DNA from 2 places in the Neobacillus terrisolis genome. Region 2 is predicted to be linked to the other one. Evidence: riboswitches for the same ligand, from Rfam matches in the RefSeq annotation. Region 2 holds a riboswitch; the other holds the start of a gene.
The links. A riboswitch is a leader RNA that binds a small molecule or an ion and turns the genes downstream of it on or off. The one in region 2 is predicted to bind FMN.
Positions count from the first base shown of each region.

Region 1: linked by a shared signal. The riboswitch ahead of ACI48O_RS16150 (ECF transporter S component) and the one ahead of ribE (riboflavin synthase) in region 2 are both predicted to bind FMN.

Region 1 covers NZ_JBKFGH010000026.1:58,456-75,026, reverse strand. The annotation lists gene ACI48O_RS16180 (ribonuclease J) at 809-2,482, shown strand; gene ACI48O_RS16175 (hypothetical protein) at 2,625-2,873, shown strand; gene ACI48O_RS16170 (hypothetical protein) at 3,356-3,844, shown strand; gene ACI48O_RS16165 (hypothetical protein) at 4,346-4,831, shown strand; gene ACI48O_RS16160 (acyl-ACP desaturase) at 4,925-5,812, opposite strand; gene ACI48O_RS16155 (tyrosinase family protein) at 6,007-6,462, opposite strand; gene ACI48O_RS16150 (ECF transporter S component) at 6,632-7,207, opposite strand; FMN riboswitch at 7,369-7,503, opposite strand; gene ACI48O_RS16145 (GerAB/ArcD/ProY family transporter) at 8,049-9,152, opposite strand; gene ACI48O_RS16140 (DUF3231 family protein) at 9,348-10,346, opposite strand; gene ACI48O_RS16135 (GntR family transcriptional regulator) at 10,555-11,262, opposite strand; gene ACI48O_RS16130 (glycoside hydrolase family 1 protein) at 11,350-12,759, opposite strand; gene ACI48O_RS16125 (GNAT family N-acetyltransferase) at 13,069-13,632, opposite strand; gene ACI48O_RS16120 (DUF6544 family protein) at 13,716-14,555, opposite strand; gene ACI48O_RS16115 (alpha/beta fold hydrolase) at 14,735-15,514, opposite strand; gene acsA (acetate--CoA ligase) at 15,909-16,571, shown strand, end outside.
Region 2 covers NZ_JBKFGH010000020.1:8,494-25,064, reverse strand. The annotation lists gene ACI48O_RS13225 (DUF2935 domain-containing protein) at 23-817, opposite strand; gene ACI48O_RS13220 (DUF6509 family protein) at 997-1,284, shown strand; gene ACI48O_RS13215 (cold-shock protein) at 1,350-1,550, opposite strand; gene ACI48O_RS13210 (cold-shock protein) at 1,948-2,148, opposite strand; gene cshA (degradosome RNA helicase CshA) at 2,244-3,698, opposite strand; gene ACI48O_RS13200 (cold-shock protein) at 4,161-4,361, opposite strand; gene ku (non-homologous end joining protein Ku) at 4,644-5,474, opposite strand; gene ACI48O_RS13190 (DNA ligase D) at 5,622-7,460, shown strand; gene dapF (diaminopimelate epimerase) at 7,512-8,495, opposite strand; gene ribH (6,7-dimethyl-8-ribityllumazine synthase) at 8,543-9,007, opposite strand; gene ACI48O_RS13175 (bifunctional 3,4-dihydroxy-2-butanone-4-phosphate synthase/GTP cyclohydrolase II) at 9,027-10,220, opposite strand; gene ribE (riboflavin synthase) at 10,240-10,893, opposite strand; FMN riboswitch at 11,084-11,234, opposite strand; gene ACI48O_RS13165 (aspartyl-phosphate phosphatase Spo0E family protein) at 11,451-11,636, shown strand; gene ACI48O_RS13160 (EcsC family protein) at 11,822-12,616, shown strand; gene ACI48O_RS13155 (hypothetical protein) at 12,629-13,624, opposite strand; gene ACI48O_RS13150 (patatin-like phospholipase family protein) at 13,775-14,620, opposite strand; gene ACI48O_RS13145 (ABC transporter permease subunit) at 14,718-15,494, opposite strand; gene ACI48O_RS13140 (ABC transporter ATP-binding protein) at 15,491-16,399, opposite strand; gene ACI48O_RS13135 (PLD nuclease N-terminal domain-containing protein) at 16,399-16,571, opposite strand, start outside.

The DNA.
Region 1 (16,571 bases), on a different contig from region 2:
TCACATCAAACTCACCTCCTTAAATTCCATTATGTTCATTTTTAGAGGTTCTATGTTGAAGAGTATTTATATATTAGTGGTTTCACAGTATATTGAAATTCGGCAGCAGTGATTTGTTGTTAGAATTGGTTAGCTAAGGGATTTTGTATATAGATGTGTAAGGTTTTATTGGAATAAGAATGACAATCTTGGAGAGGTATTTCCATGTATTTTTTATTAAAAAATGAGTTTTACTGCGGGAATAACCTTACGATGTAGTTTGATTTATTGAGGAGGTTTATCAGAGAAGTTTGCAGGTGATTTAACGAATGTCATCGTTGAACTTATTGTAAGCTTCATCACCTCCTGTACATTATAAATTATAATTTATTTTATCGAAATACCATTTTTTAATTTTTAAGGAAGAATATTCCTATACTCTACCCTACCCAAATCACCAAGTATTGACATCTTTTTCAATTAAGATATAATAATTTATTTCCTCAAAAAAACAGAACAATTTTTTAGGTTTCTTATCTGAAGAATGAACTAATTTCTAGTTTTTTTAATAATTTCCCCTTCAAAAATTTGCTTTTTCAACAGTCCACAAATGAAAAACACCGCTTTTGCCTATTTTCAGAAAAATTTCACAAATCTATTTTCAGGTTTAATTTTTCATATTAGAACAAATGCCTCTCTTTCCGATTCTGAGCACTCCAAATATATTGCAGCCAATGTATAGATTCATGAATTTTCCAATTCTGTTATTCATTTTATAAAATCCTTTGGACATACTATTAATATTTAATTGGAATTGGGAGGATGTAATATGGCAACCCAAGAAAATACATTATCGATTATGGCCTTAGGTGGTATAAATGAGATTGGTAAGAATATGTATGTTGTCCAATATTCCAATGATATCGTGATTATTGACTGTGGAGGTAAGTTTCCGGATGAGAGTCTGTTAGGAGTAGATTTAATTATTCCCGATATTACCTACTTGGAAGAAAATAAAGAGAAAATCCGTGCATTAATCGTGACACATGGACATGAGGATCATATTGGTGGGATTCCTTTCTTTTTAAAAAAATTAAACGTACCTATTTACGCAACACGTTTTACATTAGGCTTAATTGAATTAAAATTAGACGAACATCGACTCACAAGGGATACGAAGCTCGTCCAGATTGATTCAAATTCACTGCTTAATTTTGGTGAAATCGACGTATCCTTTTTCAGAGTAAGCCATAGTATTCCTGATTGCCTCGGCATTGTGTTTCATACACCGGAAGGAAATGTGGTACATACCGGGGACTTTAAATTCGATTTCACACCCGAGAACAATCAATATTCGGATATTCATAAGATGGCTAAAATCGGTGATGAAGGTGTCTTAGTTCTGATATCTGAAAGCACCAATGCGGAACGAACAGGCTTAACTCCATCCGAGCAAATGGTAGCTAAGCATATGGACACGGCCTTTATGAATGCACAAGGGAAAATCTTTATCTCGACTTTCGCATCCAATATAAATCGTGTTCAACAAGTTGTAGAAGCAGCCATAAAGACTAACCGAAAGATAGCCCTGCTCGGCCGAAGTATGGTCAATGTTGTTTCGGTTGCGATTGAACGCGGCTACATTACGATTCCTGAAGGCATGTTAATTGATGCAAATGAGATAGATAAACTGGCTCCTGAGAAGGTTGTTATTCTATGTACCGGAAGTCAGGGTGAGCCCAATGCTGCCCTAGCCCGTTTAGCGACAGGAAACTATCGGGATGCCTCCGTTTATCCCGGTGATACGGTAATTTTTGCCGCTTCCCCTATTCCTGGCAATGAAAAGGATGTTTCCCGGATCATCAACAACTTATTTGAGCTTGGTGCTAAAGTTATTTATGGGTCTGGCAGCTCCACCGGAATGCACGTTTCTGGACATGGCTATCAGGAGGATTTAAAACTAATGCTCACCTTAATGAAGCCTACCTATTTTATTCCGATTCACGGAGAATATCGAATGCTGCACCATCATATGTTGTTAGCTGAATCCGTTGGAGTAGAGCGTGAAAATACTTTTATTATTAAAAATGGGGATGTTGTCGATGTTAATAACTCTGTTGCTCGTCAGACTCGAAGCATCCCTGCCGGCGATACTTACGTTGACGGGGTAAGTGTTGGTGATGTCGGGGAGGTTGTATTGCGGGACCGTAGACAGCTTTCTGAAGATGGAATGGTCGTTATTGTTTTAACATTAAGTAAACGTGATCTCAAAATCATTCAGGGTCCAGATACAATTACGCGCGGGTTTGTTTACGTTAAAGAATCAGAGGATCTTCTTAAAGAAATTAATGATCTTGTAAAAAGAACCGTCAAAGAACTTCAAGGAGATAACGTACGGCAATGGAATGTCATAAAACAAAGTATTAGAAAGTCGGTTGGACAGTATTTATTCAAACATACAAAAAGAAAGCCGATGATTTTGCCTATTATTATTGAAATTTAGGTTTAAGTCGGTAACGTGGAGGCACCATCCTGATGGATGATGCCTTTTAACATTTTCAACAGTCTTCAGTGAAGGGCTCGACAATTTTCTCTATAAAAATCGAACGCATGTTTGTATAATTATATAGCGAGGAGGTTTTGTTTTGCATATTAATTTAAAGGTACATTTGAATATTGAAGGAAATCGGACAATGTGCGGAGGAGATTTTAAAGTTTGGAAAGAAGACGATATACCTAACTTGGCATATCAATGGATCAAAAAACTTAAGATGGATACCGGCTGTCGTAAAACTGTGATTGAAAAGGTGACTTGGGACAATGAAAATGACATTACTGAAAAAGTAGTAGAGCTAGGTCATGCACCAATTCCACAGGATACATTGCAGTTTTAATTTTTTAAAATTGTTGTTTTTAAAATCAAAAATGACGTGTTCCAATCAACACGTCATTTAAAGCAATTAACCACACGGTAGCATGAAATTGGATATTTTATAGAGCTTTTTTAATAAAAATACTGATTTTTTAGGCAGAATGATAAAGTTTTCCCTTAAAATCCTCTTTTTTTGAGGATTTTCCACTTTTTCATCAAAATATTTGCTCGCGGGAAGGTCGTTATGCTCATCTAAATGTGGATATGGGACATTTCAGAAAATATATGGGACAACTTTTAAATTTTATCGGACAACTTTTGAAATATATGGGACAACTTTTAAATTTTATCGGACATGTTCCGAAATTTATCGGACAACTTTAAATTTTATCGGACAAGTTTTGGATTTATGCACTTGTTTTTATATTTATGCTCATGTATGTATATGAATCTTATTTCCAGAAAAAACTAACCACATCAATTTAATAATAAGGACGGAATTGTATGCTTAACAAGGTTATACTATGGACGATCTTAATTGCTCCGTGGTTCACATTATTCTTTTTAAACAAAGAGGACATTAAACGTTTTGCCCCACCAGCTATATTGGCCTCATATTTAATGATTATTTATAACGTGATCGCAAAAAACGAAAATCATTGGGTAATTAATGAGAACATTATCCCTTGGCTGAAACCCTTATATGTTTCAGGTATTTTTGGTGGTTTCCCAGTCCTCACTTTATGGATTTTTTATTTTACATATGGAAGGTTTTGGAGATACCTTATTACGAACATCATTCTGGATTTCCTGTTTGCAATTTTTCCGTTCCATTATTTGTTTCATAATATTTTAGGTATTTACACGCTAGTTAATATTACTCCATGGGAACGTTTTTTTCTTTTCGTCACATTTGCGATCATTTTATACGGATTCTACAAATGGCAGGAATCAATATTTAAGCCCGCTTTAAAGGAAAAAAGTAGCTCATGATTATTTATTACCATAGAAAAGAGGGATGAATTTGGGATTCTCCGTGTTTTTCTTTGTTGCTTGGCTCGTCTCAGTTATCTTTGCAGTTATCCAAAAAAAAATATCTCTATTAGAAAATACCTTTATCATATTAATTATCCTCATTATTAACGTGAATTGGTCATGGATTATATTTGAGGAATTTAAATTCATTAAAATAACCAACGAACCAATTAATTACACAGCTTTCTTATTACATAGAAGTATTACTATTCCTTTGATTTTAGTGACACAATTAAATTTCCTGCTTCATTCAAAATCGAGAGTTAAGTCCTTAGTGACCATACTTGGCTCGATTTCCCTATTGGCTCTAATGTCAACTCTATCCCTTTATTACAACATTACTCACTTCACCAGATGGAACTTTGCATATGAAATTTTATACTTTATCGCGCTTCACTTAATAGCCTACTACTCCTATAAATTATTCCGCAAATTTGTGATTAGAGAGGTCAAATTCACATGATCTTATGGGACAGCTTTGATAAAAACGAAATAGCCATAATGGTGATGAATGGCTTTGCTTATATCCCAATTTTTCTTTTACGTAAAAAACTTCCCGCTGATATCACAGTTGTAGCTCTAGTATGGGGATTTACAATTGGGATTCTATTTGATTTTACAATTGGCGGTGGTTTAATGGATTTTTATAGGTTAAATGATTCAAATCGCTATGAATTATTTGATCTAGCCTATCATTTCTTATTTGCTCCGTTTGGGTTTATGTTTATTTATTTGTATGAAAAATTAACGATTACTAAAAAGACACTGATTATTTATGTAATCGCATGGGCCTTTATCGGTATTGGAGCGCAGTGGGCTTTTACTAAGCTGGACATCCTGCACTTTCAGAACGGTTATAAACTTTCTTACTCTTTTCCAGTCTTTTTAGTGATTCAAACAATAACGGGTCTATACTACCGGTTAATAAAATCGAGATATAATTAACTAGGTCGGATTAAAAAAATTGCTTATAAACAAAAGGTATCCATTCGGATACCTTTTAAATTTTTATAGAAATTATAAACACTTAGATAATCACTACGATCTTTTAAAACGGTCCCTAACTCGTTTAAGTCTTGCATGATATTTGAGAATATCCAAGCGGGCCTTTTCTGCCTCAGGTGAAATCGGTCTTAACTTCTCCAGTTCCCAGTAATCAACAATTACGTCTAATACTTGATCGAAATATTCCAAAGGTCCATAATTAGCTTCTTTTGCGATAATTGACATTCGATCTTCGAAGTCGGGCATAACAGTGCCTGGCATTTGGAAATTCATGATGACATAACCAAGGTAATAGCAATAATTAGGCTCAAGCTGTAAATGGAATTTAATTACATCGCGATAAAAAGCGTAATGGAGAGTCTCGTCTTTCGCCAACCTTCTAAGGAGACTTGCCAATTCTCTATCATGCTCCCCCGCAACTTTGGCGACATTATTATAAAACACCATCGTCGCCAACTCCTGAAGGGATGTATACACCATCGTTTCAAACGGTGTATGGAAATTCGGCTGCCAGCCGCCTTCTACCGTTTGTTTATGCAATTGATGCAGGCGTTTTGGATCGGTGTTTCTTGTAATTAACAGATAAGTTTCTAAGAGATTAGAATGCTGATCCTCTTCTGCTGTCCATGTATGGACAAAATCCTTAATGACTGAAAGGGATCCTTTGAATGTTTGGTCAAGGTGTGATGTAAACCACGGCAAATTTACCTCTGTCAAAAGAGCAGTCTCCACAGCAGTCACTACACCCGGTGGAAGGGTTACCTGGCTTGGATCCCACGGTACTCTTCGAAAATCCTGAGCTTTGTCCCAAGGCAAGAAATCATGGTAGCCCCAATCAATCTTTTCCGCCCTTTTCTTGTGTTCTTCATACAGTTCCTTCAATTTTGGTTCAAGTCTAAAATCTAAATGATTCGTTAACAATTTTTACCTCCCGGAATTTCCATTATTATTAATGTGTTAATAGTATTTTGATACATTAATTTTACTTTAAAATTCGCTTATTGTCTCTTTTTAAGATAAACAAATTAGTTTCAGTACAAAGGAAATAGTAATCCATTCATCAAAAGAGGGCTGGTTTAAGGATACCGAGGGTTTTATAATTCGGCCGAAAAAAATTAAAGCTGGCTCCACCAATTATCAATCAGTCCGTGCCAGTTATAAAAAAGGGTGCTTCTTGGCGCCAACGAAACGCTGCCAAAATCATCATCATTAAATACTTCTGATCCGATCACGTGTATAGCATTATGAAGGGATGAAGTTTGTAAAAACCATCCCAACTCATCAGACGAACTAAATGATTCCAAATCTCTAGTAATTCGATTTTCTGCTTGTTGTAGTCTCCTGCTCCACCGTGGATGACTTTTAATTTCAAGAGGAATTGACGACCATGGCTCTACCATTCTTGGATTCAGCCCTTGGGTATTGTACCACTCTAAAGCCCTTCTTAAAAAATCACGATGAAATTCAAGGAATTCTACTCCATCACCAGAACGTACATCCATCCCCATATTCCCATGCCAAATTTCGTGCTCTCTAAGAAATCGTTGTGGAAAATTCGGAATTATCGCCATTGTTATCTCCTTTTTAATATTTATCTTATTACGGGATGGTAGATTTGTTTGTATGATTGTCCTTTATTACAAATCAGTAATAAAAAAAATCGAGTGTAAAAATCATTACGATTTTACACTCGATTTCTTTTATAAAGCATTTATGAATTAAGACTATCACTTTACCTGTTTAACTAATAGAAGCTTGCTTGTTAAGCCACCCGCCCATTTTTGCAAAAAGAAGCATAAACACCACAGACATCGCAATTCCTTTTATAAAATTAAACGGAAGAATGCTTGCTACAATATATTGACGAATTTCTGGGCCGCTCATGGCTGGCATGTTTAAGAAATATGTGTAGGCTGGTAGAATAACAAAATAATTAAGAACACTCATGCATACTGACATCAAAATTGTTCCTAGAACTAATGCGATCGTCATGCCAGTTTTTGTTTTCATTTTTTTATAAAAATAATAAGTTGGCAGGATATAAAGCAGACCTGCGAGGAAGTTTGCAATATGCCCAACAGGTACGCCCGTTTCGCTGCCTTTTATAAAATAGTCGAGAATATTTTTCATTAATTCAATTAATACACCAGCTGATGGACCAAAGATTAATGCACCAATTAGTGCTGGAATATCACTAAAGTCAATTTTCAAAAAAGCTGGAAATGGCGGCACCGGAAAATTTAGAAACATTAAAATGTACGCAATGCTGCTTAACATTGCAATTGAAACTAATTGTCTAACCTTGATCTTTTTCATCTTACTCTCTCCTTCTTTAGAATCCATCATTCTTAGAAGGGAAGTGTTAGCAAGCTACCAATCCAATAAAAAACCCTCAAGTTTAATAACCTGAGGGAGTTTTTAAATAGAAGGAATGCTCAATAAACGTTTAATTTGTTTAAATTTAAACGCTGCTAAACCTCCATCTTCTCCCATCCAGACTATACTGTCGGCTTTGGAATCACACCAAATCCTGCCTTAAAAAGGCTCACGGGCTTAGAGAATTACTTCTCAACACCGTCGGTCGGGAATTACACCCTGCCCCGAAGATAGAAACTATTATTTTTTAAGCTTATTATAATACAAAGTTTATACAGATGTGAATATGTTTGTCGAAAAAACTTACAAACAAACTGTTTTTATAGGTTTCTAATGAAGTATAGAGGTGCGTTTTGGAAAATTTTCTCACAAAAAACTTTTATATTGTTTCGGAATCATTTATAATGATTTCGAGATTCACAAACTAAAGGTAAAGGAGGCGAAAAGAATGGCAAAAGCCTGTGGTTGTGGAAACACAAAAAACCCTAATGGAAACTGTGATGGTTCTCACGCAAATAAGAACAGTAAAAACTAATGAAAAAGGCTGTCCTAAAAGTAGCATAATGCAACTTTGGACCGCCTTTTCAGTTCAATTCCTGTATGGAATAATTCCGGCTATCCCTTATTTTTATTCTCTCGTTGCCTTATCCAAGTAAAAATTGATAAAACTACAGACAATATGATCATAAAAACAGGCATTGCTACGGGCTTTTTAATCATGTAATCCGATACCCACGGAAATAACCAAACTTTAATCATGGAAAAAACTCCTTAACATTTCCTATGTATTTTTTGCTTTCAGCACAACTTTTTTAATTAATGTGACGAAAAACAATAAAATAGGAAGTACCCATAAAAGAGGAAGCCATAAATTGTAAGGGAATATATCAAAGGCGACTTGTATATGTTGTTGAAAATTTAAAGATACACTGTGACCTAACATTATAGCTAAAAGGGTAACAATAATGATGATCTTTCGATTATTTTCTGTCTTTGTCAGCAACTGAATGGCTCGAATTGAAAAGAACATATGAAGTGATACTTTAAAAAAAGCCGAAATAAGAAAAAATAAAATACCAAATACATCAAGATGTTGAATGAACTCTGCTATGCTTATTTTTGAAATTAAGGTATACGTTGGGTAGTTGCCGGAAGTATATAAAAAGCCACTTAATCCTGTTATAAGCATCAATTGAGTTATTAAAACAACAGTTCCTGAAACAAGGGTTGCCATAATTGTGGTTTTAACAATATTTTTTTTCGTTGCATTCACTAGCGGCCAAATCATGGCCATTTCTAAAGTTTGCGCAAATCCTTGACTCGCACAAAGTGGGAAGGTAACTTTCCAGATCGGAGCCCATCCGTTTTCTAAAACGGGTTGAAGCTGCGCCACTTTTAAAAGACCACTTCCAATAACTAAAAAGATAATTATGATAAACATTAGTAAAAATATGGGTAAGATGATTTCGCCAACTCTTGCTAAAACCTCTAAACCGCATATCTGGCTATAAGTTAAGATTAGAACAAATGTAATAATTATAGCCATCTTAGGTGTTTCCACCATAATGAGGGAGGTAATTAAAAATTTTACATCATTTAATCCTCTCCCCATTTCGTACAAAGATAACATGGGATATAGCCAAGCAATTGGGGTTCCAAGCCATTTTCCAAGCTGTGACTGGAACCATTCAACTAAGGTTAAACCTGGATTAAAATACATTAAAGCGAGATATAGGCCAATTATAGCCAAGCCTAAACTTGTTGAAATTATTGTAACAATCCAAGCATCTCTACCTGCTGCGCTACCAAAACCAAAAATGATTGTAGTTCCTATTTGAAAAAATGTTGTAAATACAAATAGTTGGACTAATGATATACGCTCCATATAAAACACCTATAGTCTTTCAATAATACCTTTACTATTCTCCAATTATCTCCAAAATAAACAAATATCCCCTAGCCACAAAAATTCACATGTATTTAAAATATAAGCGATACCGGCCACGTTTTGATTTATTTGGTCAATAAAAAACACTTGTGAAAAAATCCAGATCACAAGTGCCTTTTTGTATTTCTTCAATTATTTCCCGTCTTTCCCCATCTGAGGTGGTTCTTCCATCCAACCATTTTTAATCATAATTTTTCCGCCATGATGGGCATATTCAAAAACATCTTTCATGAAAATAGTCATTTTTGTTGGTAAATCATTTCGTAAACTAAAAGCAGTTCCTAATGAATTGCTTCCCATAGAAAAACTACAAAACATACTTGTACAATACATCATTAACTTATCGGAAAAGGGAGCCACTGTTGAAGGGGTTACATTGCCACCCGATGGTTCAGGGGACTGTATACCACTTTCTAATAAGGTTTCGCTTAATTCCTTTACAATACTTTTTGCAAGTTCTGCTCCTTGATGAAAGAAGTTTTTTACTTCTGTTTCATTTGCACATTGAGCAAAGCCGAGAATCATCTGCATCCCTATGACATTTGATTCAATGGAATGATGGAGATGCGCAACTTCAACGGTATTTAAGGTCCGTTTTTCAGTAAATGGATTCATGGCGAGTCCGCTTAAATAACTGGTATCTTTAACAAACTCAATTGAATTTGGCATTGAAACATAAGGAGCTCGAGCAAGCATTCCTTTTTCAAGCAAATATTGGGTGCAAAGATTGTAATATTTTTGAGTCATGGCAGTAAGTTCTTTAAACAATACTATAATATCTTCACGATATGCCATCGTTATATTTAGTGCATGCAATCCCATGCTTATTTGTTTTAGTAAGCGAATAAACATGATGTCAAAACCGTTATCATATAACTTTGGCACCTCTTTGTTAACATCTTGAGAAGTGAACCCTACAGGTATAACAGCACCCTCATTTTGTAAAATCGCTGTTACTTTGCCAACATAAAGGTCAATTTCTCCATATAAATCAGTCATAATACCCTTCGCTTTTTCGTCATCCGCTTTTTCGATAAAATATTCCAACATGCGTAAAATCATTGTTTTTTCTTGATATGTAAGCCATAACGTACCAAGTTCGGATGAAGTAATTGCAGGTTTCACTGGCATAAAAAAACCTCCTTAAGATTTTCTTCTTAGCTTGAACAAAAAATATAAAAAGAACTCATCATTTAGAGTAAATTTTTCATAAATCCCTTTTTGGATATTAATCCTTTCCAAAAAAAAAGAATATCAAACACTATATTTTCAGTGTTTGATACTCGGTTCACAGTTTAACTCAAAAAGAAAACTGCCCATATGGCAGCGAACATCTTTTTTATTTAAAATTGATTCGATTTAAGATTTTTGCTTTTTGATAATGGAAGATTGATTTAGATAATTCAAAAATGGTTCCGTTTGCTAAACAAACTGTATTTTCAATTATCAATGCTGGATCTTGCGGATTAACTTGAAGCAGTCTCGCACTTGCTTCATCAATTTTTTCGCAGTTAATGACTTTGTCAGCAAAAGCAATGTTTAGTTTTAAGTCGTCAATTAGGTAACTATAAATAGAACTCGATGCAATATCTTCATTTAAATATGGCACAATATCTTTTTTAAAGTAACTTATCTCAATGGAGAAGGGTTCATCATCTACCATTCTTAGCCGCTTAATAAAATAAAGTTTGGTTCCCACATCACATCGCAATTGCTTAGCTTTTTCTTCATCCGCTTCTAGCACTTGTAATTCCAGGATTTTTGTCTCAATTGATTTTGATATCAAATCTTTTGTTAGTCCTCTAAGACTTCCTAAATTTATATAATCTGTAACAGATTCTTCCCTAAGAAACATTCCGCTGCCTTGCACCTGATAGACAAGCCCACGATTGACAAGCTGATGAATGGCTTTTCTGATCGTATTTCGGCTTACATCAAAAGCTTTGATAAGCTCATCTTCTGTCGGCAGCTTTTTCGATTGATTAAATTTCCCTTCTTGAATGTCTCTTTCTAAACTGTCAGCAATTTCTTTATATTTTACAGCCATATAATCTCCCTGTTTCCCGTCCTAAATCATTTGCTGATTCTATTATACACAAAACCTCTTGATGAAAATCAAGAGGTTTTGTTTTCCCTACAGCTCTTCTCCCCGCGTTTCAATAATGTGCTTGTACCAATGAAACGACAGCTTTTTCTTTCGATTTAAATTGTCATGATGATCCACATATATAAAACCGTACTGCTTTTTATAACCGTTTAACCAGCTTAATAGATCTATGACAGACCAAGCATAATACCCTTTTAAATGGATCCCTTCTTGAATGGCGCGCTTAACCACCTTTAAATGTTGTTCAATATATTTAATACGAGGAACATCGACAATTTCACCCTCAATAATGGGATCCTCATCACCAAGTCCATTTTCCGTTACGTACATTTTGATATCACCATAACGCACTTTTAACATATGAAGCCCGTCTAAAAATCCTTGAGGGGATATCTCCCAGCCCCATTTGGTATACGTTTTATCTTCCATTTTGACTGTCCGATAAAAGGCATCAAATGAAGGATTGCCGGGGGCCAAGGTGGAAGTTTCTCTCGAATGTTTCAAGGATGAAACCACTTCTTGATTTTTTTCAACTCGAATCGGCTGATAATAATTTAGCCCAATAAAATCATTTTTGTTGGCATTTCTTTTTAACGTATCCAATTCTTCTTCTGTCCAGCTTGGTGTCCAGCCTTTTTCTTGTAATTGCTCAACCACATAAGATGGATATTCCCCTTTTAAAATGGGGTCATAATACCAAAACGTTTCATATTCATTGGCATGTCGAGCAGCTATTATATTCTCTTGTTTATCATCTACACTGTATGCTGGTAAGAAAACATGCGTTATCCCAATCTCTCCATATTGATTCAGTTCTTTATAAACTTCCACAGATTTTGCATGGGCATAAAAAACGTAATGTGTTGCTTGAAAGTATTTATTCGGATCGTTTTGGATACCAGGTGGATGCGCACCCTTTAAATAACCTAAGCCACAAAACATAACCGTTTCATTAAAGGTAATCCAGTGTTTGACACGGTCTCCGAATGCCCGGAAGCAGGTTTCTGCATATTTAACGAAGGCTTCGGCTGTTCGCTTATTTGTCCATCCGCCATCTTCTTCAAGAGTAATAGGCAAATCCCAATGATACAACGTAACAAATGGAACAATCCCGTATTTTAAACATTCATTTATCACATTATTATAAAATTCTAAGCCTTTTTCATTCACTTTTCCGTCTACGCTAGGCAAGATCCGAGCCCATGAAATGGAAAAACGGTATGATTCAAGTCCCATTTCTGCCATTAATTTAATATCTTCTTTGTAACGGTGATAATGGTCGATGGCTACATCTCCATTTGTGCCCTCAAACGTTTTTCCAGGTATTTTTGAAAAAACATCCCAGTTCGTAACCCCTTTACCATCTTCATTCCATGCTCCTTCAATTTGATAAGAAGCAGAAGCTGCGCCAAATAAAAAATCATGTGGAAACTTCATTAATCTGTCCTCCAATTTTTATACCAATCAACAAAATTTATAGTTATATATTAAATTTATAGGTACAAATCTAAAAATGATTGTACACTTTTTCTCGACATTTGACCACATATAATTCATTAAATATCACTGATAGTATTAACTGCGATAGTATAAATAAATCGGAGTGCCTTTAATAAAAACTGAGACGCAATTTAACTGACTTTAATAATAAAAAAAGAGCTATTCAGCTCTTTCTAAATAAAACTATTTCTAAAAACGTATTACTTACACCCACTTCGTTCTACCTGATAATAAAGGGATAATCGACTAAACATTTTTCACATAATCTTCTTTTATTATTCCGTAGTAGATTTTATCATCGAATTCATTTATTTCTTTGTCAAAGAACGATTGTCTTAATACTCCTTCATATTTCATCATTGATTTTTGCAGGACTTTCCCTGATGCAATATTTCTTCCCCTATGAAAAGCCTGTAACCTGTTTAGTCCTGTTTTTTCAAATGTAAAACTAATTAAAGCGGATAGTGCTTCTGATGCATATCCCTCTCCTTGATAAAATCTGCTGATACAATACTCTACATCTGCAAAACGATGAATTACGTTCATTTCACAAAATGCTATTTGTCCTATATTTTCATTTTTCTCTTTCAAAATAATGGCCCATCTATAAAATTCGTTACTAGAATACGATGCTATCCAACTATTAAGGAATTCAACAACTGATTCAATACTTTCATATACTGGTTCACCATAATTTGATTGAACCTCTTTGTCATTAATCCAATTTTTAAACATATCACTAGCGTCTTCTAGTGTGAACCTTCTTAGGAGAAGCCTATCCGTTTCGATTGTCTGTGTACCTATATTCATCAAATACAGCCACCCCGCAAAAAATATTTACTTTTACATCAGTTTTTTTTGCTACAAAACTTCTCCAATACATCGAATTTTGATTAATGAAATTCTTTGGTGTTAATTTCTAATTCCTTAAGGTGGAGTTTTCCGTAAACAAAATCTCCTTTTGAAAAATGCCAAACAACCTTTGTATATGTTCCTATTTTTTGCCCATTGATTTCTTTGTAATCGCTTATCAGGACAGACCAGGGGACCTTACTATAGGAATTATCTTTTTCTTGATACAATTTGTCTTCTGAGGTAAATTGAGTCAATTCCCCTTTTTGGTTGAAGTACAAAATCCCAGATACTATTAGTTCTTTATCATTAAATGTTGCTCTTATTGTTAAGGGATCGATCTCCTCCCAAGTAATCCTTTTATCTACCAGTGCAGCTGGTGTAGTACACATTTCACTTAGAAACACTGCAAGCTCACTTTGATCCATTTCGGGTCCAGTACCTTCAATGATTGTATACACCCCCCCGATTTCCCCTAACATTTTCCCTTTTCCGCTTAAATAACTATCTAAACCAAATACGGGTAAAACTCCCACTTTTAGTTTCATAAATGATAGTCTAGCAGGTTTTTTGCCAAAGAAATTAAACTGTTCTACTGTCATTTTGGACCAGCCATTTCCCATATTAAATTGGCCTTCAGCTGAAATCCGCACGTTATTTACCTTCTCCGCTCCGATTGTCCCAGTATACTTAAGATATTTTTTAACAATTAAAGGGAGATTTTGGACATCCTTTTCATGAATAAATTCAGTCTCTAACTCCATTGTTTGCTTAACTCTATTAGTGGCCTCCCTTATGTAAGTCCTTTTTAGCCCTTGTGATTGATAAAATAGAAAAGCACTAAGAACGACAAATACGGATAAAACGATGAAACTTTTCACCGCAAATACCTCCACTCTTTTTCCAAAAATAATAAAACGTCCAACCCATCACTGTAGAATACAAATGATGTGCGGACGTTGCCAATGATGCAATAATCTCTATAGTTAAAATACAATACTACTTATTAGACTGCAAACAGTAGCCATTGTTATTTTCAGAAAAAAAAGAGTGTAAAGAATTAAATAAATTGTATTAATAGCTGGTTAAACTTGTCACGTTCTTCCCAGAAAGGGCCGTGACCGCTATATTGAAACGGAACAAGTTGAGAATTTTTTATTTTTTGGTTTATTTCTTCAGCCTGTGAAAATGGAATAACTTTGTCATGAATCCCGTGAATAATTAAAGTGGGGGCAACGATTTGTTGAAGGTCCGCATGCAATGTCTCATCCCTTAATAAAACAATAATTGCCGCGGTTGACCAGCTTGCAGCCTGTAATCCCATTTGAACAAACCATTTAGAGAAAGGACCAGTTATATACTGAAAGAAAAAAGTATCGGATACTCCCTGCATCATTTTAGGCCGGTCATTTAACGTTTCCTTAAGCAGTGTATTAGCAGTTTCTGTTGTATAACCAACAGGAGCTGCAGCGTCAATAAGGACAAGCTTAGATACTCCATAACCATTGTATCGAGACATATATCGAATGGCGATCGCCCCACCCGTAGAGTGTCCCACCAGTGCAAAATTATCTAATTGAAGTGAATCCACCACAGAACGGATATCATCTGCCAGCCTGTTATAGTTGTAGCCGCTAATTGGTTTATCGGAATTACCAAAGCCCCTCCAATCTATACCAATACAGCGGTACCCCCTTGCCGGTAGAACATTAAACTGATATTCAAACTGTTTATGGCTTAACGGCCAACCATGAATAAATACGATCGTCTTGCTGCCCCCTGGGTTAATATCTTCGACAAATATATCGACACCTGGCTCTACAGTAACAAAGTATCCCATGAAGATTCCTCCATATTTATGGCTTCAATCATAAGATATTCCTTATTGTAAAATAGGTGATCGCCTAATTCAGTTGGTCAGTCACTTGCTTCCTAGATGAGAATATAGAATATGCTTTTCATTATCCTCTTCCAAAGTGAAGAGACACATCATTAAGAATCGTTTTTCCATCTATCTTCTTAACTAGCATCAGTTGCCTCGAATATATTCATATTGGTCCTCTTTTGTTTTTCTTTATTTTATCATTTTCGATAGAAATCCTTCTAAAACGGCATATTTATTTAAAAAAATTAAATTTTTTTGAATTTTTTAAAAATAAATATTGTTATAGTATATCATTTTCATTTATAATCTGTTTTATAACAATATTTAAATGAATATAGGGGGACATTTAATGAATAATGCTTTAAACGTTGTTGGAATCGAAACCATTGATCCGAATGCAAATCTTCAAAACTATGAAGAAACAGTTAAAGAAATGGACTGGAAAAAAGTTGAACAACACTTTACCTGGTCTAAAACTGGAAGCGTTAACATGATCTATGAAGCAATTGATCGTCATACAGATGAAGGACGTGGCGATAAGACGGCTTTTATTTATAGTGACAACAATCGTAATGAAGAATACACTTTTTCTGATTTAAGAAATTTATCTTGTCGATTTGCTAACGGCCTACGTTCAAAAGGTATCGAAAAAGGCGACCGTGTGTTTATTTTCATGCCGCGCAGCCCCGAACTATATGTAGCTATGTTAGGAATTATCAGAATCGGAGCCATTGCTGGTCCGATGTTTGAAGCATTTATGGAAGAAGCTGTTAAAGATAGATTACTAGACAGTGGTGCAAAGGCCGTTGTTACAACACCTGAACTTCTTAAACGAATTCCGGTTCAAGATTTACCAGAATTGCAATATGTAATTTTAGTTGGGGCTGACGAAGCAACAGCTGAAAATCAGCTTTTATACCAAGATTTAATGAAGAGCTCAGATGAATATGTGATCGAATGGGTAGACCGTGAAGATGGCATGTTGTTGATCTATACGTCAGGTTCTACTGGA
Region 2 (16,571 bases):
AAAACTTATCAATTTTATACGATCATTTTGTTTGCCTAGGCTTAGTGGGGTCACAGTTTGGCATTGGGTTCTGTGCAGATTGAGCTACCTTTGTTAAGTAATAGCATTCCTCCCTCGCCATATGATCAGCCATCAAAGCTGAAAAGGTTCCAAGCGCTTGATTCGTTAGTTCCAGCTCTTCTAATTCGTTGAGAAAATTCATAAAAAGGGTCATATGGAGAGAAACGTCTGAGTTAAACTTCCGCAAAGCCGGAAATTCAGTTAAATTCGTTCGTAAGTAGCCGGTCAGTTCCACTGCTTTTAAATAAAAGTCCTCGAAATGTTTGGTGTATCGTTCACTCTTTTCTTTTAAATGCTTTTCAACCGGATCCAGTTTACTCGCTATCGCAGCAGCATGACCCGCTCCATCTAACAGCCAAACATTATGGTGGTGAAGCTCGTGGAAGATAGGGGGGACCTCCTCTCTTTGTAAGTAATCCAAGACACGAATATACTCTTCTACTTCATTTACCATATGATTAACAAAGGTCGGAGGAAGATGAATTTTAATGGTTCCTTGAAGCAATTTTGAGAGGATTTCAAGTTTAAATAAACGAATTCTTTTTGCTTCCGCTAAGGCACGGATACTGAGTTGAACTAAATCACCTGCTTCCACTTCACTTAGCAGCTGATCAAAGGTTCGGATGAAATCATTTGCTGTCTCTATGCTTTCAATTTCTGTCGGAGCTAAGGAATCATGTATAAAACGACCATGATCACCGAGAATTTGCAACCAAAACCCATGTTCAAACCTGGCAGATTGTTGATAATTTCTCATTTCAGCTGTCTTCCCTCCCCTATATTCATAACAACATATCTTCACGCGAAGGGTTTTATGACAGATTATTCGCAAGTTGTTAACCAGATTAGGAATAGAGCACTTTTTTCTATGGTTATATTATGTATATAATAAACAAGGAAGAAATAATTTTAATTAATGAATAAGGGATGAACAAAATGAAGATTACAGGATATGCGGTTGAAAAGTTGGAAGATCCGTTTGGAATTTTAAGTGGTGACCGCTTTGAATTTTTCTTAGATATTGAAGTGGATGAGGATGATGAGCTTTTTAATGAAAATGGTCTTTTGTTAAAGGCATTGTATGTCATTGACAAAGAACAGGAAAAAATTATGAGTTACAGCCTTCTCGAAAACTCAACAGAAAAATATATTGATTTAGCATTAGAAGATGATGAATTAGAAATGGTTTTTGCTTTTTGCAAAGAACATCTTCCAACAGCTTAATAAGAAAAGAGAAGCGCCCGTTTTTGTTAAACGGGCGCTTCCACATTATTACTTTAAGATAAGATTTAAAAACACTTATTATGATTATCAACGGATTGAAGTAACTTTGTAGTTGATACCATATCACTGTTACAGATAGGACATTTTGGAACAGTTGAGCTTTTAAAATTATCGCGAACCCAGCAATTGCAGTTCTCTGATTCACATTCCCAAACCTTTGTTTCAACTGTAATGATTTCTTCGACAATTCTTCTCCCGAAAGCCATCCTATCTACCTCCAGTAATTATTTTTGTTTAATTTGGCTGTTGATTTCCGCTTCAGGTGCTCGCGCACCTTAGGGGGAGTCCGGGAGCCTCCTCGGCGCCATAGCGCCTGTGGGGTCTCCCGTGACACCTTCTCCCGCAGGAGTCTCGCACCCTCCGCTCCAACAGAGTGATCAAAAACAATTTCGTACTTAAACAGAGTCATTTTCGCGATTATGTTTTATTTATAAACAAAATGAAAAATTCACTGAATATAAAAAGTGCACAACAAATGTTACTCTTTATAATCAGTGAATTTCATCTAAACATTAATCAAAAGTTACTTTTATCATACCGCCTTTAGCGGCATTTTTCAAATAATCGAATTTGGAAATATATTTCCATTTGCAAAACGAAAATTTATTGCTTGTGAACGTTAACGGCTTGAGGTCCACGATTTCCTTGCTCAACTTCAAAGGAAACGGTCTGACCTTCCTCTAACGTCTTATAGCCATCACCTTGAATTGCAGAAAAGTGAACAAATACATCGTCCCCATTTTCACGCTCAATAAAACCAAAACCTTTTTCGCTGTTAAACCATTTTACCTTACCAGTTTCCATTAAAAATCCTCCTAGTTAACATATAGCAAAATTTCCACTAAACATTATATAATATGGGACAAACACCCAAAAATAATACCAAAAAATGAAATAAATTACGGACGAGGTCTTGAACGTCTTTTTCCTTTTTCGTTTCTAGACCATCTGTCATTATTATTTTTTGGACGATCATTCCCTCTTGGTCGATCGTGTCGTCTATTTCGATCACGATCAAATTTAGGTTTTTTGGATCGAAGCGGCTCAACAGCAGTTAATGTGACTGGAGTCGCATCAGGTTCTTTTGTTAACAGTTTTAACGCAGCTGCTAGTAAAGTAACCGAATCTGTGTCTTCCAAGAGATTTTCCGCAGTACGTTTATACTCACCAAAATCCCCTGAATCCACCACATTCATAATTTTATTAATCGACGCTTGCTGGTTCCCTGCTAATACATCTCTAAAACTAGGGATAGGCTTTTTATCAATTTTCTTTTTAGTAATATCTTCAATGACTCTTAAATGATCAATCTCCCTTGGAGTTACAAATGTAACAGCCAAGCCCTTATTTCCGGCCCGTCCTGTTCGACCGATCCGGTGCACATAGCTCTCAGGATCTTGTGGGATATCAAAGTTATAAACATGTGAAACACCGCTAATATCTAAGCCACGGGCCGCCACATCGGTTGCTACCATTATGTCAATTGTCGATTCTTTAAAACGGCGAATAACTTGATCCCGTTTTGCTTGCGGAATGTCACCGTGAATTCCTTCTGCTGCATAACCACGTTTAATAAGACCTTCAACGAGTTCATCGACCCGTTTCTTTGTGCGGCCAAATACAATGGCAAGTTCTGGTGATTGAATATCGAGTAAACTACATAGCACATCAAATTTTTGCTTTTCTTGAACTTCCAAGTAATGCTGGTCAATATTTTTGACCGTCATTTCTTTTGCTTTTACTTGTACATGCTCTGGATTGTCCATAAACTTCTCAGCAAGTGCTTTGATTCGTTTTGGCATGGTTGCTGAAAACAACAGTGTTTGACGCTCATTAGGAATACCGGAAAGGATTTTTTCAATGTCTTCGATAAATCCCATATTTAGCATTTCATCCGCTTCATCCAGAATTACAGTATGAATATTTTGCAGACGAATTGTTTTTCTTTCAATATGATCAATTAAACGACCAGGAGTCGCCGCGATAATATGAGGCTTATTTTTTAGACTTCTGATTTGGCGGTTGATATCTTGTCCGCCATATATCGGTAAAGTACGAATCCCTTTAACATGTCCGATTCGATTCAATTCTTCAGCTACCTGAACCGCTAATTCGCGTGTAGGTGCCAGAACGAGACCTTGGATAGCCGTTTCCTCCAGCCTTGCCCGTTCAATTAACGGAACACCAAAGGCTGTAGTTTTACCCGTACCAGTTTGTGCCTGTCCAATAATGTCCTTCCCCGTTAAGGCGACTGGAATAGCCTGTGCCTGAATTGGACTTGGCTCCTCAAATCCCATTTGTGATAAAGCCTTCTCGAGCGCTGAGCTCAGATTAAAATCAGAAAAAGTTGTCAAATATATTTCCTCCTTACAAAATTCCATATGTTCATTATTATCAAAAACAGAATTCTTTTTTCAAAAAAAAGAATGATTACTAAAATTAATTTCTTCTACTGTATTTTTTGCAATGATTCATCTTTTTACTAAACTTTCCCGCACAAAATTTAGTCACGATTTTCGTTTATTTCCTAAAACAACGAAAGCCCTGCCTCTCTTTCATCCTTACGGCTCCTTAGCCGCTCCAGTGTGAATCAGGTTTTTCAAATAACACTAAAAAAATAATGTGGATTCAGCGCATTCTCCACAGTAAAAAGTCAGGTTCTGTTCGGAATAATTCCTGGAAGGGATTTTCGGATCATAATGATAGACGTTTATGAGGAGCCTTATCTATGAGGAACACGAAGAATTTATAAAATGTCTTTTGCAACAAAAGAGGTGATGCGGTTTGAATATGCATCACCTCAGGTTTAAGTTCAATTAAGCTTTTTGAACGTTAGCTGCTTGTGGTCCACGGTTACCTTCAACGATTTCAAACGTTACGTCTTGACCTTCTTCTAACGTTTTGAAACCTTCTGTTTGGATTGCAGAGAAGTGAACGAATACATCGTTACCATTAGCTGCTTCAATAAATCCAAATCCTTTTTCTGCATTAAACCATTTTACTTTACCTGTAGTCATGTAATGACCTCCAAAAAATTCATTCACCATTAGTTTTTCATATAATCAATTCAAAAAAATCGTAGCTCACATTTAACGTAGGGATAAACAAATCGCCTACATTTCATTGCAGCTACGACCACTTATATCCATATAAATTATATAACGAACTTAACAGCGTCTATATCATCGTATGTGATATTGGTTAATATGTCAACAGTTTTCACTTATTAGCACCACAAATTTCCTCTAAAGACATATTCATATTCTAATTTAGATGGTACTACAATGTCATTCTGATCTTTATGCTTCCTTTTTTACTTTGGTTAAGGTACGTTTTTTCTTTTCTGGAGCTTTTGGGGGCTTGGTCCGATCAATAGAAGCCTGTAGAGCGGCCATTAAGTCGGTAACATTTGAAACGGTTTCCTTAGCTTGAGGGGTAACCATTTCTTTTCCGGTTCGTTTCGACTCAATTAACTCCATTAAAGCACTGCGATACTCATCCGTGTATTTTTCCGGTTGGAAATCGGTTGTTAATTGGTCGATTAGTAAAATGGCGGTTTCAAGTTCTTTTTCTGATACATTACTTTCTTCTGGTACATTCGGAACATCACCCGCTTTTCGCACCTCATCCGGAAAATGAATCGTCTCCATGACAAGTGTGTTCTCATAAACACGAATCAAAGCCATTTGTTCCTTTGAGCGGATCGAGATTTTGGCCAGTCCAACCTTTGAAGATTCCGAAAGGGCCTTTCTTAACAAGGAATATGCCTTTGTAGCACCTTCATTTGGGGACATAAAATAGGTTTTATCAAAATATATTGGATCAATCTGCTCCATTTTGACAAAATCGATAATTTCCACAGCACGTTCTTCATTTTCTTTTTTTAACTTTTCTAATTCGTCTTCCTCCAGAACGACATATTTCCCTTTTGTATATTCATAAGCCCTAACGATTTCCTCTGGTTTTACCTCCACTTCACATACCGGGCAAATTTTCTCATATTTAATCGGTGAATGGCATTCTTTATGGAGTGTTCTTAGTTTGATGTCTTTATCTTCTGTTGCGGTATGCAATTTTATCGGAATATTGACAAGACCAAAGCTGATGCTACCTTTCCAAATTGTATGCATTTTAGACTTCTCCATTCTAATCAGTTTATTTTTACTGTGTGAGTTTTTCTGGTCGTCGATACGATAAAACAATTGGTAATGGATGAGGGAAAGGATTTATTGGGACAATAATGTTAGTGGTAAATGTGTAAAGAAGGATGATTTTATATGAAACCGATGTTACCGACACTTACTTTTGAGGTGCCTGAAGGGCCTGTTTGGTTTTACGAGGTAAAATATGATGGGTTTCGGGCCATTTTGGAATGGGGAGATACCCTTTCGTTAACGAGTAGAAATGGGAAATCTTTGCTTGAACTATTTCCTGAAATAGAAAGCTTTCTTTTAAAACATAAACAGCAATTTGAACCATACTTGCCGCTAACGCTTGACGGAGAACTTGTCTCCCTCGAAAACCCATTTAAAGCGGACTTCGGTTCATTGCAGGTGCGCGGAAGAATGCGTTCACATGATAAGATACTCGAAAAAGCAGCGTCAAAGCCATGCCACTTATTAATATTTGATATTTTAGCGATAAACGGAAGTACCCTTACAAAGGAACTGTACGCAAAAAGGAAACAGGAATTATTGAAGCTGTTTACCTCGCTTAGAATGCCACTTAAACCTGACGAAAAAAATCCCATGTTACTGCAATTGATACCAGCCCTTCATGACTTTCAAACCATTTGGGATCAAGTAGTTCTTCATGACGGAGAAGGAATCGTCGTAAAAAAAGAAACGAGTCTATGGGAGGAAGGAAAACGTTCGTCGACATGGTTGAAGTATAAGAATTGGAAGTATGTTTCTTGCTTTATTACAGCATACGAAAAACAAAATGGTTATTTTCATATAGCTGTTTTTAAGGGAACCAAAATTTATCCAATCGGTTTGTTTGTGTTTGGACTTAAACCTGAAGAAAAGCAGGCACTTTCCTCGATCATAAAACAAAATCAAATGAAGGAGGATTCGCAATTTGTGTATGTTTCTCCTGCCATTTGCGTTGAAATAAAATATTTAGAGGTTTATGAGGAACAATTACGCGAGCCTCATTTTCACCAATTCCGCTTTGATTTAAAAGCGGAAAACTGTACATTTGAAAAGTTTACTGAAGGGCAAAAAAGCTTGCCGACCGGGATTGAAATCACCCATCCAGAAAAACCAGTCTGGGAAAAGCCAGATGTTACGAAAATAGATTATCTTCACTATCTCCGGGATGTATCGCCTTATATCCTGCCTTTTTTGAAAAATCGTGCTTTAACGGTAATCCGCTACCCCCATGGTATGTTTGGGGAACCTTTTTATCAAAAAAATTGTCCGGATTATGCACCGGAGTTTATTCATACTCATTTAGTAGATGGTATTAATTACATTGTGTGCAATCATCTTAAAACATTAATGTGGCTTGGCAATCAACTAGCAATTGAATTTCATCTGCCATTTCAGACAATCTATAGCAATGGACCAAGTGAAATAGTTTTTGATCTGGATCCACCCTCCAAACATGATTTTCATTTGGCTATAAAGGCGGCGCTCCTCATTAAAGAGGTGCTTGATCAGTTAAATCTCATTAGTTTTATCAAAACATCAGGAAATAAAGGGTTGCAAATTTACTTGCCCCTTCCAGAAAACCAAATAAGTTATGAAGAGACGCGCTCCTTTACTTCATTTATCGCACACTATTTAATTTCAAAGGATCCTGATTCGTTTACGATTGAAAGAATGAAAAAAAATCGTGGCAATCGATTATATGTCGATTATGTTCAGCATGGAGAGGGAAAGACGATCATAGCTCCATATTCGTTGAGAGGAAACCCGCTTGCAACGGTTGCCACCCCCCTTTACTGGCATGAGGTAAATGAAAAACTAGCGATGGAAAATTTTACGATAAAAAATATGATCGCACGACTTAAAAAGGTTGGGGATCCTTTTCAAGATTATTTTGCTGCTAAGACAAGGCAGGATATGGGACCTATATTTGATTTTTTGACCAACCATACAAAAAAGAGATAACCAATGGACGCAATGGGCCATTAGGTTATCTCAGGTTTTCAAAAAGTGATGTTACATATATTGTGCAATATACTCCTTGGCGTGAGCCTCAAGCTTAGCATATTGTTCGGTTTCGGCCGTGAATACTTTTGTTTGATTCACGGTAAATTGATTATAATCTGCTTCATTTACTTGGACATCTGCCTTGTAAACATACGTGCCGTTTCCAATTAAATCAATTTTGTATTGACCATTTGTTTCATGGACAACACAACGAACCTTACCACCAGGATTATATACTTCAATCGCTTCTTCTTTCTGATTAAGCCCATCTAAACAAGTAACTAAGGTTGAGGCTGACATCGCTGTACCGCAGGCATTGGTAAATCCTACCCCTCGTTCAAAGGTACGGACAAAAATAGCACTTTTTCCTAACGGTTTAACGAAACTAACATTAACCCCGTCCGGAAACAACGGATTCGGACCATTCACGTACCCACTTAGCTGTAATTGAAGATTTGACTCGAGTTGTTCAGCTTCAACAATTGCAACAAGATGAGGATTAGGGACTGCTAATGCAGTAAAGGTTAAATCCTCCGATAAGGATGGGATCTTTTCAGCAATTAATGTATCGGTTGGTAATGTTAATGGTAAATCTTTTAATTGAAACGATACTGGTGATATCTCGACCTTGTAGGTTGGAATCTCCGGAAACAAGTCCTCCTCTTTTTCAACGAGGAGGTTTACCTTCATCGTTTCAATTAACGCATTTGGTTTCCCAAGTAGTTCGCATACGTAACGTGCTACACAGCGCAGGCCATTACCACACATTGATGCTTCCGAACCATCAGCATTAAAAACACGCATTCTCGCATCGGCTACATCACTTTTTAATACAAACAGGATTCCATCAGCACCCAGCTCTGTCTCACGATTACATAGAGCTTTGGCTAAATCAGCCCGTTGCTTCTCTGAAAATAGATAAGGGTTGGAAATTTCATCAATTAGCAAAAAGTCATTTCCTGACCCATGGCATTTTAGTATTTCAATATCCACTTGTAATTCCCCCAGAAAGAATTCAACCGAATTCTTTAAAAATAACATTAAAATTGCTTAAATAAGTTAGCCATTTCAATGGCACCGACTGCAGATTCCCAGCCTTTGTTTCCAGCTTTTGTACCAGCGCGCTCAATCGCTTGTTCGATTGTATCAGTGGTTAATACACCAAAAATAACTGGAATGCCGCTTTGAAGGGCTGTACTTGCAACACCTTTCGCTACTTCACTATTTACATAATCAAAGTGCGGTGTTGCACCTCTAATAACGGTACCAAGTGCAATAACAGCATCAAATTTACCAGACTCAGCCATTCTTTTTGCCGTGATTGGAATTTCAAATGCACCCGGAACCCAGGCAACTGTAACATCTTCCTCATTTACACCATGACGATTTAACGCATCCTCTGCACCACTTAATAAGCGGTTTGTAATAAATTCATTAAAACGAGAAACAACGATCCCTACACGCAATCCTGTGCCAATTAAATTTCCTTCAATAATTTTTTTCATATTTAAACTCTCCCTTAATTTATAATTTTAATAAATGTCCTAGCTTTTCTTGTTTTGTTTGCAAATATTGTTTATTTTCTTCCTTTGGAGCCATTTGAATTGGAACTCTTTCAAGTATTTCCAGGCCGTAGCCTCCGAGACCGGCAATTTTTCTTGGGTTATTGGTTAACAGTTTCATCTTTCTAACCCCTAAATCTCGTAAAATCTGGGCCCCAACACCATAATCTCTCAAGTCATCTTTAAAGCCTAATTTATGGTTAGCCTCAACCGTATCATAGCCTTCCTCTTGAAGTTTATAGGCCTTGAGCTTGTTCATCAGCCCAATCCCTCTTCCCTCCTGGCGCATATAGAGGAGAATTCCACTGCCATTCTCTTCGATTTGCTTTAAGGCTGCTTCAAGCTGAGGACCGCAATCACAGCGGTGAGAACCAAAGACATCACCAGTCAAACATTCTGAGTGAACTCGGACGAGAGTAGGAACCTCCTCGTTAATTTCACCTTTCACAAGTGCGATATGCTCATTTCCATCAGCAATACTTGTATAGCCAACTGCACGGAAATTCCCATACTCGGTTGGCAGTTGAATATCTGCTTCACGTTTTACAAGCGAATCATGAGTAAGTCGATATTCAATTAAGTTTTGGATGGTGATCAGTTTTAAATCGAAACGCTGAGCAATTTCCTTTAATTGAGGTACTCTTGCCATTGTTCCATCTTCATTCATTATTTCACAAATGACACCCGCATGCTTTCCCCCGGCAAGACGCGCGAGATCAATAGCTGCCTCTGTATGTCCAGCTCTTCTTAACACACCGCCGGTTTTGGCAATGAGCGGGAAAATGTGACCAGGACGTTTAAAATCCTCTGGTTTTGCTGAATCAATAAGCATATTTAAAATCGTGTCAGATCGCTCGAATGCACTAATTCCAGTAGAAGTGCTAATATGATCGATACTTACCGTAAATGCCGTCCCATTTGTGTCAGTGTTGACCTCTGTCATCGGTTTTAAGTCTAATTTTTGAGCAAGCTCTTCTGTAATAGGAGCACAGATAAGCCCTCTTCCTTCTTTAGCCATGAAATTTACCGCTTCAGGAGTGGCAAATTCAGCAAGCATTAGGAAGTCTCCTTCATTCTCCCTATCCTCATCATCACAAACGATTACCATTTTACCTTTTCTTAAATCCTCTAAGGCTTCTTCAACAGAATGAAACATAGTTTTTTCTCCCTCCATTTTACATAAAACCGGTTTGTTTAAGGAAATCAGCAGTGATTCTCGTTTCTTTGTTGGCTGTTTCAGCTTTTTTCTCGATCATCGAATGAACGTATTTACCTAACATGTCAAATTCAATATTAACGATTTCACCAACTCGCTTATGACCTAAAATGGTTTCACCTCGTGTATGAGGAATTAAGGAGATCGTTATGGTCCGATCCTTAACAAAGAATATTGTTAGTGATGTCCCATCAATGGCGACTGAACCCTTCGGCATGACGAAAGGAACTCCTTGATCCGGAATCGAGATGTCAAAATAAACCGCATTTTCCTCCGCTTTAATGGAAGTAATGGTGCCCGTTCCATCCACGTGACCAGAAACAAAGTGACCACCAAATCTTCCGTTTGCCGCCATAGCCCTTTCTAAATTAACCTTTGAACCTGTCTTTAATAAAGAGAGTGAAGAGGAGTGGAAGGTTTCCGGCATTACATCAACAGAAAAGATTGTCTTGGAAAAATCCGTTACAGTTAAACAAACACCATTAACCGCTATACTATCTCCCAAATGAACATCTGATAAGATCTTTTGAGCTTGAATGGTTAAAACCATTGTGGAACCTTGTTTATGTATTTTTTGGATGGTTCCTATTTCTTCGATAATCCCCGTAAACATGTATTATCCCCCCTTTACTTTAAACCAATAGTAAAGCTGTATTCATAGATAATTGTTTGGGCATTTGCATGTATTCCTACCATTTCTAGTATTAGCTTAAATAATGATATAAACAAACCCCGTACAAATAAATGTACGGGGTCTAAATACATACTGAAATAAGCGTTAAAAAATAAGATTTTTCACGCTAAAACGCCCTCTCCCATCCAGACTTTACTGTCGGCTTTGGAATCTCACCAAATCCACCGCTTCCACCCATAAGGATGAAACCGGGTCACGGGCTAAGAGGATAAATCCTCATCACCGCCGGTTGGGAATTTCACCCGACCCCGAAGGCATCATATCAAAATCGATATGATTTTACATATTTAATTATTTATTGACATATTACCTTAATTACACTATTCCTGCAATTCATTTAGTTAAAAAATAATAATATATTCAAATATGATTTCATTTGTCGATAAATATTTTGTCGATAAGTGTCTTTTGTCACAGCGTTATTTCCTAAAATAATGGTAAATTGGCAAATATAGACTGTTTAAGGGAGACGATTCATGCTAGCAAAAGTATGTGCTGATCGGAATTCTGAGCTTTTAGGGATAATTGAATCTCTTCGGAAAGAAATGATTAAAGTCGGTCTCAAAGAAGGTCTTTCGAGTGAAAAAACAATAGAAATCAGCCAAAGGCTTGATCGATATATTGCACACTATCAGTCGAAAAGTTATCAGATCGAAGCGTAATCACCAAAACAATACATCATGAACATTCATAATACAAAAAAGCCTGCTTATTCACAGGCTTTTTTCATTTTCTATAAGAAAAGTCTGTATATTTCGAAACTTTCCAAATTCTGTTTCGTATAACATAATGTGATTAGGATTTTAATAGGAAATAAAAGGAATAAGAAAGGAAAAATAAATAATACATGAACGAAACAGTTGAATTTTTACAAGCAGAGTTGGCAAAATGTGAAGCCTGGGAAAAGGACCAGAGCGACTTGTGGTTTTGGGAAAAGTTAGGCCGTCTCCCGTTTAAGCTTCTAGATAAATGGACTCCAAATTTTCTCCAAGAAAAAATGGGCCAAATCATCGATGAACTAAGTCAATATATCCAAACAGGCGGCCGCTATTTAAGCTCAACCGATAAAATTAAGTCTTATTATTCACATCTAGAACATGTTGAAAATCTTCAAGACACTGCCAATTTACCGTTAATCGAAATGGATCAAGCAGCCGAAAAATTGACAAATAGCAGAAAAAAAATCGCTACAGTCCAAGGGGCCAGTACAGGTGTGGGGGGAATCTTTACTATTTCCCTTGACATCCCACTTTTATTAGGACTTCAGTTAAAAACATTGCAAGATATCGCAATTTGCTATGGATACGATCCTCATTCAGAAAAGGAACGCATTTTCATTGTAAAATGCTTGCAGTTTGTTTCCTCTGATATCGTAGGTAAGAAAGCCATTTTACAGCAGCTATCAAGCTTTGATCAACCTAATTCCAGTCGTGATCGAGAAGTAATTGCCGAAATACAAGGTTGGCGAGAGGTTGTGTTCACTTATCGGGATCAATTCGGCTGGAAGAAGCTGCTTCAAATGATTCCTATTGCCGGACTATTGTTTGGCGCCTTTACAAACCGTTCGGCCATTCATGATATAGCTGATACAGGTAGGTATCTCTATCGAAAAAGGAAAATCCGAGAGCGATTGGCTAAATGAGTTCCCAGCTATTTAGTGGCTTGTATAATGATAAAAGTCAACTAATACACCAATCATTAATATTTTCTCTGTTTCATTTAGTTTCTCATCAAAAATTAATATTGGCGTATTCGCGTCTCGAAATTGATGCCCCCACTCCAAGGGCATCCAGCCTTTTATTAACTTTCCAATAACATGCCCTTGTTGATTTCTAAATTTTTTAGCTTGATAGACAGAAGAACCTTCAACAAAAATGTCTTGATTATTCAATAAAGAATGAATGACCCCCATCCTCTTTTGTTGAGATGTGGGGTCTATTTTTTTATTGTTCCTGTAAAATTTAGCTGTTGATTTCTGTTCCAGGTGCTCACTTTCCGCGGGGGAGTCCGCGAGCCTCCTCGGCGCCATAGCGCCTGCGGGGTCTCCCGTGACACCTTCTCCCGCAGGAGTCTCGCACCTTCCACTCCAATCAACAGAGTGGTCAAATTCAAAAATGTTCTTTAACACAGCTTTTTTATTAAAAACACCCATTTCATTTTGGTCTGAATCATATATTTTTACTTCTTTTGTTCGGGCATTGATACGATAATAAGCTTTTAGCTTGTTTTGTGGACTATATAACCCATATGTCTTTGGGAAGCGCTTGTCTATAAAATATGGAAGAAACCACCTCCACCACCAAAACCTCTCGTCCCGGACTTCCCCGATTAGGTTTCCGTTCGGTTCAAACAACAGCATTCTTAATGATGGGGCAGGCATAAAGGTAATTAAAAGGTGTTCAGTCCTGACTAATCCAAGATCAACAGATGGCTTTTTGGTCATTGCTTCAAGACTGCGGCGATGCTGGATTAAATATATTTGATAACAGTAAAAACTAAATACAATAAAGGGGAGGATGACCAAAAATAAAGGTAAGTCTACAGAGAAATATATGCCACCACCCAAAATTAAGATTACTGGAACAAATGAAGCGATACTTTCGTTTAGAGCAATATTAGCAGCGGATCGATAGTATTGTTGAATGTTCATCTATTTTTCTCCTTGTCCTAATCAACCTTTTTACCATTCTATTGTTTCCATGTAATAAACATGATTGTTTTTTCCTATGTAAAAACTAAATAACAAACCCGGAACAACGTTTTCATTTGTTCCGGGCTCAGCTTAATACATTTTAATTCGCTACCATTGAGTTATTTTTTGAATATAGTTTTTGGCATCTTTATAGCCTGATTCATAAAGTTTTTCTAGCTTTTCTGGCTTTCGTTCCATCCGACCAACTTCAATTGGCTCACTAGGACGAATGATTAGGACATTCCCCTTGTTCTCTTCTTCTTCTAAATAACGGATCGTTTCATTATATGTTTGATAGCGGCGCTTTAAGGCATTTTGTAAGCCTGGGTAATTCGGGTATTTTCCCTTGGCTAAAAAATGAAAGCGCGATGGCTTTTTTTGATAGCCATAATTTCTTGTCAGGACGACAATATTTTTGTTATACCCGTCCTGTTGTGCTTTTTTAATTGGAATAGGATCACTGATTCCGCCATCAAGCAAAATTTTATCTTGAAAAGAAACTTCTTCTGCAACAAAAGGTAACGAACTTGACGCTTTCAATACCGTTAGGATCTCATGTCCATATTCTTGTTTAGAAAAATAAACCGGCTTCCCTGTAATACAATCAGTTGTTCCAACGACAAACTCAGCTGGACTTCGATAAAATGCATCATAGTCATATGGAACCAGCTTATTAGGGATTTCACCAAAAATAAAATCCATACCGAAAACCTGTCTTGTTTTTAAAAAATTGCGCCAGGATAGATAGCGCGGGTCAGTCACATAGTCGATGTTAACCTTGTGATTTCTTCCTTTTTGCTTCGATAAATAGGATGCTGCATTACAGGCACCCGCAGATACGCCAATTACATATGGAAAATTGAGATTACTTTCTAAAAAGCATTCAAGAACACCCGCGGTGTAAACCCCGCGCATTCCTCCCCCTTCCAATACTAAACCAACATTATTTAACACAACGTTCCTTCCCTTCATTTTATGAGCAGTCAATACGACTCTTTTTATTGTTATTTTATCACTATTGTAAAATAATGTTTATTTATTTGACTTATCATTATGTATGTTCCTTTTTACGGAAAACCGATACGGAAAGAGCCAACAGCCCGACAATACATCCTGCTGTAACAGCTATAGCACCCCATGCTTCATCCGGCATATTCCCTCCTGTCAAAATGGTGCTCGTATAATCTGATATTTGAGCTGGACTCCATTCTAGTACATGAGCAAGCATCCCTGATACTAAATTAAGAATAATAATGGTTGCCAATGAGACAAACCCAACGACACCAGGTGATTTAAAAACCGTATTAAAGAAGACCGTCACAGTTAAAGCAAACGACAGCCATAGCCCATATACTCCAAACGAAATGAAAAATACAGTAAACGATACGTGCTCAAAAAGGATAATAACATAATACCAACTTGCTAGAAATCCAAGAAAATAAGCAACCCATAATAATAACATTGCCCCTGCCCACTTAGCTGTTACATAGGAAAAATATGATACCGGTTTAACGAGAATTAGTTCTGCTACTCCGCTTTTTCGTTCAGCTGCGATTAATCCCATAGATGCCAAAACAATGATTAGCAAACCAATTGTGTTATACTGTGCGATGCTTTGAAACAGTACCTCTGGAGCAGATGGCGTCGGGAACTTAATAACAGCACCCTCAGGGAGATCCCCAACTGAATCAAGGATCTGAGGCATATAGTATGTAGTTATCGGTTCTGACACCCCGAGTAAAATAAAAGAGATTGGAAACCAGATCCATTTAAAATTTCTTCCCATTTCCAATATTTCTTTATTTAAGATGATCAGCCACTGGCTCATTTTTTCACCACCTCCAGGAAAACATCCTCTAACGTTAACCGTCCCACCTCAAACCTGGTAATCGGTAAGTTTTTATCTGCTATCTCACGTAATAATGAAACTTTAGCTCTTTCAAGATCAGTTACAACCAATGTTGCCTCGTTTCCTTCTATGGAGCTTGAGCTAATATACGGAATAAGCGTTAGAGACTTAATGATATCCTCAGTGTTCTCGATAAACTCAACCACTATTTTCGATTGACGGTACCGCGATTGCAATTGTTCCATCGTGCCGGATTCTACTAGTTTCCCGTCGTGTAAAAATAAGATATTATCACAAACCTCTTGGGCATCATTTAAAATATGGGTTGAAAATAGGATTGTAGTATTTTGTTTCAGCTTCTCTAACAGGTCTAATACCTCTCTCCTGCCAAAAGGGTCTAATGCTGAAACCGGTTCATCTAACATGACTAGCTTAGGCTGATGAATAATAGCCTGGGCAATGCCTAAACGTTGCTTCATCCCGCCTGAATATTTTCCAATCCGGCGATTTTTGGCGTCAGCAATACCAACGAGCTGTAATAATTCCTCAGCCCGTTCTTTCGCAATTATTTTAGATAATCCACCTAAACGACCCACGTATAGAAGAAATTCGAAGCCCGTCATCCACTCATAAAAAACAGGAAATTGAGGCAAATACCCAATGATTTTACGAATATCGCCTCTGGCTTCCTTATCCTGAAATTCAATCTTCCCCGATGAAGGCCTGATTAACCCTGAGAGCATCCTTAATATAGTTGTTTTTCCCGCCCCATTCGGACCGATTAACGCAGTACACTTGCCAGTTTCCAGGTTAAAATCCAATCCTTTTATCACTTCTTTATCTTGGAACTTTTTTTTCAAATCTTTAACCGAGATAACCGACATTATTGATTTCTCCTTCCAATCACAAAATAAACAATTGGACCGACTATATTGATAAAAACAATGACTAACACCCAGACCCATTTTGGTCCATTAGTATTTTCATTTTTGACTAAATCAATTAATGCAACAATTAAAAGAATTAATTGAAGAATGATGAGTGGTAGTATAATTG